Regions from separate parts of the Caenimonas aquaedulcis genome, predicted to be linked through region 2. Evidence: predicted binding sites of a transcription regulator. Region 2 holds the regulator's gene; the other holds the start of a gene.
What was found. Region 2 encodes NrdR, which represses ribonucleotide reductase genes. Its sites were predicted from a motif close to CACNANATNTNGTG; they were not measured.
Positions count from the first base shown of each region.

Region 1 (4,394 bases), 2.1 Mb from region 2:
TCATCGCCTACCGGCGCGTGGTGGCGGGCCCCGCGGGGCCGGGCCGGGAGGGCAACGACTTCAGCGTGGTGTTCCGCGCCGGCGGCCTGCCCCTTGCGGGCGCCGCCTCAACTGACACAATAGCCGCCTGATGCCTCCTTCCGCCCCCGCGCAGGTCCTGGTTGTCGACGACGAACCGGACCTGCGGACCCTGTACGAACTCACGCTGCTGCGCGAAGGCTATCGCGTGGATGCCGCCGGCACGCTCGCCGAAGCCTGGACGCAGCTCGAATCGCGCAAGTTCGACGCGGTGATCACCGACATGCGCCTGCCCGACGGCCTGGGCCTCGAGCTGCTGCACCGCATGCTGGCCCAGCAGCGCACCGAGCGCTGCATCGTCATGACGGCCTACGGCTCCGCCGAGAACGCGGTGGAGGCCCTGAAGGCGGGGGCGTTCGACTACCTCACCAAGCCGGTGGACCTCAAGCAGTTCCGCACCGTGGTGGCATCGGCCATCCAGGACAGCGCCGCGGCCGCCCGCGCACGTCCCGCGTCCGCGGTGCGTGCGCCGGGCAACGGCGAACGCCCCTCGGGCGCGCAGGCCGCGCTGCAGCGCCTCGTCGGCGAATCGCAGGCGATGCGCACCGTCAAGGAGCGCATCGGCAAGGTCGCGCGCAGCATGGCGCCCGTGCTGGTGCGCGGCGAATCGGGCACCGGCAAGGAGCTCGTGGCGCGCGCGATCCATGCCTGCAGCCACCGCGCCGACGCGCCCTTCGTCGCCGTCAACTGCAGCGCCATCCCGGAGGCCTTGCTGGAGGCCGAATTCTTCGGCGCGAAGAAGGGCTCCTACACCGGCGCCGCCGCCGACCGCGAGGGCTACTTCCAGGCGGCGCGGGGCGGCACCCTCTTCCTCGACGAGATCGGGGACCTGCCGCTCGCGATGCAATCCAAGCTCCTGCGCGCGATCCAGGAGCGCCAGGTGCGCGCGCTCGGCTCCACGCAGGAAGACACCGTGGACGTGCGCATCGTGAGCGCCACCCACAAGGACCTCGCCGCCGACGTGCACGCGGGCCGCTTCCGCCAGGACCTGTACTACCGCCTGAACGTGATCGAGATCCTGGTGCCGCCGCTGCGCGAGCGCCGCGAGGACCTCCCCGCGCTGTGCGACGCGCTGCTGGGGCGCATCGCGCAGGAATCGGGCATGCCGCTGCCGGTGCTCTCGCCGATGGTGCTGGACCAGCTGCTGGCGCATCCGCTGGGCGGCAACGTGCGCGAACTGGAGAACCTGCTGCATCGCGCGGTCGCCCTGTCCGACGGCGAGGAACTGCAGGTCGACTTCGCGCCCACGCGCCGGCCCGACGAACCGGCGCCCTCGCAGGCCGCTGCGCCCACCGCGCCCGTGGACGCGCCCGTCCGCGTGGCCGACGGCATCCCGTCGGACCTGCAGGCCTGGCTCGACCAGCAGGAGCGCGACATCCTGGTGAAGGCGCTGCACGACAGCGGCTTCAACCGCACCGCGGCGGCGCAGCGCCTGGGACTGTCGCTGCGGCAGATCCGCTACCGCATTGCGCGCCTCGCGATCGCCGCGCCGGGCAGCGACGACCCGAATGACGCCGCCTGATTCCGCGCAGCCCGGCCTGTGGGACGCCGGGCGCTACCGCTTCGCGCGCTGGATGGCCTCCCCCAACTTCGGGCCGCGGCCGGCCGGCGCCGTCATCGACCTCGTGGTGGTGCACTCCATCAGCCTGCCGCCCGGGCAGTGGGGCGGCGACGGCGTGCAGCGCCTGTTCACCAACACGCTGGACTGGAACGAGCATCCGTACTTCAAGACGATCGAGGGCATGGAAGTCTCCTCGCACTTCTACATCCGCCGCGGCGGCGAGCTCTGGCAGTTCGTGAGTTGCGACGACCGCGCGTGGCACGCCGGCGCCTCGTCGTATCGCGGACGCGACAACTGCAACGACGACTCCATCGGCATCGAGCTCGAAGGGCTGGAAGGCGGCAGCTTCGAGCCGGCGCAGTACGAGGCGCTCACCGACCTGTGCGCCGCGCTCGCGCAGCACTATCCCATTGCCCATATCGCAGGCCACGAGCACATCGCGCCGGGCCGCAAGCAGGACCCGGGCGCCGGCTTCGACTGGATGCGCGTGCGCGCGAACCTCGGCTGGCCCGCCGCCTGGTTTCCGCGGACCTAGTTCACGGACGCGTTGCGCGCGGCGCGCGTGGCGAGGGCGCGTGCGTTGCGCGCGGCCCACGCACGCGGAGGGGCAACATTTTTTTACGACACGCGCCGAATCGAGCGCTTATGCGGGGTGCGCGGATGTTTGCCGCGCGATGCCGCGCCAATGCTGGCGTGTGGACGGCACAGCGTTGAAAAACGCCACTTGCAACCCGGCCATACGCAACGCTCAACACCCTATCCACAGAATATCGACATACTTGGTAGAAGCACTACCTGTAGTGACCTTGACTCCTTCGACACCCCATATATAGTGCTTGAGGGCCACGAGGGGCTGTACACTTCGCCCCTCTCCAAAAATACCAACAGACGAGGAAGTAGCCAGTATGCAATCTGTTCTGAGCACCCCGAACGCAGCCACCTCCGGCAACGCCCCCCACACCCCCCACGCAACGCAGCAGCCGATCGCCAACGCGCCGGCGAATGCGCTCGCCCACTACCAGATCATCCGCCGCAACGGCGCGGTGGTCCCCTTCGAGCCCAACAAGATCGCCATCGCGATGATGAAGGCCTTCCTCGCCGTGCACGGCACGCAGGGCGCCGCATCCGCCAGCGTCCGCGAGACCGTCGACGAACTCACGCAGGCCGTGATCCGCGCCATGGTGCGCTCGCGCCCGGGCGGCGGCACCTTCCACATCGAGGACGTGCAGGACCAGGTCGAGCTCGGCCTGATGCGCGGCGGCCACCACGAGATCGCCCGCGCCTACGTGCTCTACCGCGAGCGCCGCACGCAGGAGCGCGCGCGCCAGCAGGTCGAGGAAGCGCCCAAGGCGCCGGCGCTGCACGTGCTCGACGGCGGCCAGCGCATCCCGCTGGACCTCGACAACCTCAAGGGCCTGATCATCTCGGCCTGCCAGAACCTCGGCGCGGACATCAAGCCCGACCCGATCATGGCCGAGACCATGCGCAACCTGTACGACGGCGTCCCGATGGACGAGGTCTACAAGGCGTCCATCCTCGCCGCGCGCACCCTGATCGAAAAAGACCCGGACTACACCTACGCCACCGCGCGCCTGCTGCTGCACACCATCTTCAAGGAAGTGCTGGGCCGCGACCTGCCGCCGTCCGAGATGGCGCAAAGCTACGCCGACTACTTCCCCGGTTTCATCAAGAAGGGCGTGGACAACGAGCTGCTCGACGAGAAGCTGCTGCAGTTCGACCTGAAGAAGCTCGCCGGCGCCCTGAAGGCCGAGCGCGACCTGCAGTTCGACTACCTCGGCCTGCAGACCCTGTACGACCGCTACTTCCTGCACGTGCGCAAGACGCGCATCGAGCTGCCCCAGGCCTTCTTCATGCGCGTGGCCATGGGCCTGTCGCTCAACGAGATCGACCGCGAGGCGCGCGCCATCGAGTTCTACGAAGTGCTGTCGAGCTTCGACTTCATGTCGTCCACGCCGACCCTCTTCAACGCCGGCACGCTGCGCTCGCAGCTGTCGTCCTGCTACCTCACGACGGTGCCGGACGACCTGGACGGCATCTACGAGTCCATCAAGGAAAACGCGCTGCTCTCCAAGTTCGCGGGCGGCCTGGGCAACGACTGGACGCGCGTGCGCGCGCTCGGCTCCCATATCAAGGGCACCAACGGCGAGTCCCAGGGCGTCGTGCCCTTCCTGAAGGTCGTGAACGACACGGCCGTCGCGGTGAACCAGGGCGGCAAGCGCAAGGGCGCGGTCTGCACCTACCTGGAATCCTGGCACCTGGACATCGAGGAGTTCCTGGAGCTGCGCAAGAACACCGGCGACGACCGCCGCCGCACGCACGACATGAACACGGCCAACTGGATCCCCGACCTCTTCATGCGCCGCGTGATGGAAAAGGGCGAGTGGACCCTGTTCTCCCCGTCGAACGTCCCGGACCTGCACGACAAGTTCGGCGCCGAGTTCGAGAAGGCCTATGTCGCCTACGAGGAGAAGGCGAAGCGCGGCGAGATCAAGCCCAGCAAGACGGTGCAGGCCACCGACATGTGGCGCAAGATGCTCTCGATGCTGTTCGAGACCGGCCATCCCTGGATCACGTTCAAGGACGCCTGCAACATCCGCTCGCCCCAGCAGCATGCCGGCGTCGTGCACTCGTCCAACCTGTGCACCGAGATCACGCTCAACACCAGCGACACCGAGACGGCCGTCTGCAACCTGGGTTCTGTGAACCTGCTGCAGCACCTGAAGGACGGCGGGGT
Region 1 is NZ_JADWYS010000001.1:3,251,863-3,256,256, reverse strand. It holds gene I5803_RS15600 (sensor histidine kinase) at 1-131, shown strand, start outside; gene I5803_RS15595 (sigma-54-dependent transcriptional regulator) at 131-1,600, shown strand; gene ampD (1,6-anhydro-N-acetylmuramyl-L-alanine amidase AmpD) at 1,587-2,174, shown strand; gene I5803_RS15585 (ribonucleoside-diphosphate reductase subunit alpha) at 2,545-4,394, shown strand, end outside.
Region 1: I5803_RS15585 (ribonucleoside-diphosphate reductase subunit alpha) is a predicted target of NrdR. The motif match lies at 2,461-2,474, and genes of this name have one in related genera.

Region 2 (4,394 bases):
CCATCGAGTCGGGCTTCAATCCGTTCGCGCAGAGCAACGTCGGCGCCCAAGGCCTCATGCAGGTCATGACGGGCGTGCACAAGGACAAATACGAGAACTTCGGCGGCAACCTGGCCGCATTCGACCCGGTGACCAACCTGCGCGTGGGCGTGAAGGTGCTGCAGGAATGTATCCAGCGCGCCGGCGGCCTGCAGGCCGGGCTCAAGTTCTACGTCGGCGCGGGCAACCTCGGCGACGACGGTGGTTATGCGGACAAGGTGATGGCCGAGCATGCGCGCCTCAAACTCGTGTCCTCCGGCCGGGCCGTTCCCCTGCCACCGCCTGCCGTGATCCGCACGGTCGCGCCGATCGAGCCCCCGGCTCCGGCGCTCGAGGAGAAGATCGCCACGGTGTCCTGAGGGCCGTCGCCGCGTCCGCTACACTTGGCGGGTGCGCGACTGGCGATAGGCGCGGCCTCCCCCGGAGGGCCGCGCTGACGTGGACTCCGCGGAATCACCCGCCCAACCACTGGGAAGCGCACCGCCGGTCGCCCGGCGTTCAGCCGTTCGCCTGGGCAGCCCTTGTTTCGCTACAAGGACCACCGTCTAAAAGGACTGCCGTGTACCAACGAAATATCCTCGTCGAGCAAACCGACCCCGAGTTGTGGGCCGCCATCCTGGCCGAAAACAAGCGCCAGGAAGAGCACATCGAGCTGATCGCCAGCGAAAACTACGCCTCCCCGGCCGTGATGGCCGCGCAAGGCACCCAACTCACCAACAAGTACGCCGAGGGCTACCCCGGCAAGCGCTATTACGGCGGCTGCGAGAACGTCGACGTCGCCGAACAACTCGCGATCGACCGCGTGAAGCGGATCTTCGGCGCGGCCGCAGCCAATGTGCAGCCGCATTCCGGCGCCCAGGCCAACGAGGCCGTCTTCCTCGCCTTCCTCAAGCCCGGCGACACGATCATGGGCATGAGCCTCGCCGAGGGCGGCCACCTTACGCACGGCATGGCGCTCAACATGAGCGGCAAGTGGTTCAACGTGGTTTCGTACGGCCTGGACGCCAAGGAGGCCATCGACTACGACGCCATGGAGCGCAAGGCCCACGAGAGCCGGCCCAAGCTGATCATCGCGGGCGCCTCGGCCTATTCGCTGCGCATCGACTTCGAGCGATTCGCCAAGGTGGCGAAGGACGTCGGCGCGATCTTCATGGTGGACATGGCCCACTACGCGGGGCTGATCGCCGCCGGCGAGTACCCGAATCCCGTGCCTTATGCGGACGTGGTGACTTCCACCACGCACAAGAGCTTGCGCGGGCCCCGCGGCGGGTTCATCCTCATGAAGCCCGAGCACGAGAAAGCGATCAACAGCGCGATCTTTCCCGGACTGCAAGGCGGCCCGTTGATGCATGTCATCGCGGCCAAGGCCGTGGCGTTCAAGGAAGCCCTCGAGCCCGAGTTCAAGACCTACCAGCAGCAGGTCGTGAAGAACGCGCGGGTCGTGGCGCAGACGCTGGTAGAGCGCGGACTGCGCATCGTGAGCGGCGGCACCGAAAGCCATGTGATGCTGGTGGACTTGCGCGCCAAGGGCATCACCGGCAAGGAAGCGGAAGCGGTCCTGGGCGATGCGCACATGACGATCAACAAGAACGCGATCCCCAACGACCCGGAAAAGCCGATGGTGACGAGCGGCGTGCGCATCGGCACGCCGGCGATGACGACGCGCGGCTTCAAGGAAGAAGAAGCGCGGATGACGGCCCACCTCGTCGCCGACGTCCTGGACAACCCGCGCGATGCGAACAACATCGCTGCAGTACGGGAAAAGGTGAACGCGCTCACCCGGCGTCTGCCGGTCTATCGCTGATCCCATGAAGTGCCCCTTCTGCAGCAACGCGGACACCCAGGTGGTGGAAACCCGCGTGGCGGAGGACGGGGACTTTATCCGCCGCCGCCGCCAGTGCGCCAGCTGCGAAAAGCGGTTCACCACCTACGAGCGGCCCGACGTAGCCTTCCCTGCCGTGGTGAAGAAGGACGGCCGGCGGATCGACTACGAACGCGCCAAGCTGCTGGCCTCCATGAACCTTGCGCTGCGCAAGCGGCCGGTGAGCACCGACCAGATCGACGGCGCCGTCGAGCGGATCGAGGAGAAGCTCCTCAGCCTCGGCGTTCGCGAAATCCCGTCCAACCGCATCGGCGAACTCGTGATGCGCGAACTGAAGAAGCTCGACAAGATCGCCTATGTCCGCTTCGCCAGCGTCTATCGCAGCTTCGAGGACATCGACGAATTCAAGACGCTGGTGGATGAAGTGAGAAAGTAGGCGTCAGGGGCAGGACGCAAGGGATGCCTTGTGGACACGCGGCCTGCCCGCCGCGTTGATCACGATCTGTCTTCCTTCCGACGCTACGTCCGATTCCGCGCACACCGTCAGTGTGCCCGCCTGGAACCCGCCCCCCACCAGTTTCGTGCCACCCGTCGCCGCGAACGACACGTAACGGGCCACCGTCGCATTGCCCGTGAGCTTGATTCCCCGTGCCAGGGCGCTCGCCCGCTCGATCAAATCTTCGCCCGCATCGCGGACGGCGTTGTCATCGGCGTCGTGGAACACGATCCAGCCTTGCTCCCAACCGCCATCCTCCGCGCACCTTTCCCCGTCCCGGGATTTGCACAGCACGACACGGGAATTGCGCTTGATCGCCTCGGCGCGCGCAAGATGAAGATGCGAAAGGAACGCGTTCGAAGCCGAGGTCAGGCGAACGGATTTGAATACGGACGCCATGGGAGGCAAAGAGACCTTCACCAGGATCGAAGCGATGGCCACGACGATGGCGAGTTCGATGAGCGTGAAGCCGCCCATGCTGGATCGGGGCATGAACCGTGCCGCGCGGAAGCTCGAAATACGGGGAGAGGTATTGAGTTTGTTCATGGCTAAATGATTAGCCAGAACGAACTATTTCACTTCTGAAATTTCACCCAAACGTTTGTGAAAAATTTCCGGCGACCTCAGGGGCACACGCCGTTGCGGCTTGTGTCGACGGACGCCCTCCCGGTGGCGCTGACCTTGACTGTGCGTTCCTGGTTGCCGACAGGTGATGCTCGGCACAACGTGAGCGTCAGTGCGGCAGACAACCCACCCGTCGACTGGAACGCCACGTTATAGGAGCCCCCCGTGAAGTTGTAATCCGCGGACAACGCAGGCTGGACCGAAATGATGGTTTCCCCGGTGGTCACCAGTGCGTCGTTGTTCGCGTCGTTGAAGACGATCCATCCCTGCTGCCACGTGCCTGAGGTCGCGCAGCTCGTTCCATTGGAAGAGCGGCACACACGCACAACCGAGTTTCGCTTGATCGCCTCGCTTCTGGCCAGCATCGCGCTGGACACGAAGGTGTTCGCATAGCTCGTCAGCTTGTTGCTCAGCAAGGCCGAGTTGAACGAGGGGCCGGCGAATGCCGCGAGGATCGCGATGATGGCCATCGCGACCATCAGCTCGATCAGCGTGAAGCCGCGCACCCGCGCCGGGCGCACGGGCGTGTGATCGAGCGATGGGTACTGCGGCATCGTCTTACTTCTGGATATACCAGTAGAGACGGTTCTTCGGCTGGATCACCGAGCTGAGCGAACCGGGCTTGGAACCCTGCAAGGCGGAATCCTTGCTGCACCCGATGCAGAACGGCACGGTGGTTCCGTCATCCAGCGTCACTTGTCCCGCGACCGGCGAAGGCGGGAGGCCGTCGCCCGCGACGTCTTCGTAGCGATTGTTGGTCCCGTTGGCCGATGCGGCATCCAGGTAGTTGACTTTGTACAGCAAGGTGGTGCCTAAGTTAGACGCACAGGTATTGGCGCCGGCGACCGCTGGCTGGTGCGTGCTGAAGTTCACTGTACCGAACAATGTCACGGCAGTCGTGACCACCTGCTCCGTGCTGTGGAGTGCCAGATACCAGCCCTTCTTCGTCGCCAGCTGAGCAGCCGTCGGCGTCGTGTTGTCGGTGATTCCATATAGGGAAGCCTTGCAGAAAGCGGTGCCGGAGATGCAATTGGCGGTGTCCGTGCTCCAGGCAGCGTCGCTGGGCTTGTCCTTGATCATGAAGAAGTAGTTCGTGACGGAGGCAGCGGACGCGTAATAGTTCAGCGGCTTTTCCCGATCCCCCGAGCCCAGCATGACGTAGTAGAAATTGCTGTCAGTCGTCACCACACTGGGCGCGAACATGAACTTGCGCGGGGCGGTACAGGAGGCCACGGTGTCGCAGCCAAGGCTGGCGATCTTCGTGATGGTCCACGTGGCAGTGCCGCCAGTGCCGAAAGTCATGCGATAAACGTTGCCACCGAGGTCGGCCGTGTAGGCATACTGGATCTTGCCCGCGGTATCGACAACGAGTGTCGAGTCCGCCACCACGGCGCGGTCCGTATCGAATGCGCG
Region 2 is NZ_JADWYS010000001.1:1,193,757-1,198,150, forward strand. It holds gene I5803_RS05700 (lytic transglycosylase domain-containing protein) at 1-398, shown strand, start outside; ZMP/ZTP riboswitch at 424-562, shown strand; gene glyA (serine hydroxymethyltransferase) at 599-1,843, shown strand; gene nrdR (transcriptional regulator NrdR) at 1,848-2,297, shown strand; gene I5803_RS05715 (GspH/FimT family pseudopilin) at 2,301-2,903, opposite strand; gene I5803_RS05720 (GspH/FimT family pseudopilin) at 2,981-3,535, opposite strand; gene I5803_RS05725 (pilus assembly protein) at 3,540-4,394, opposite strand, start outside.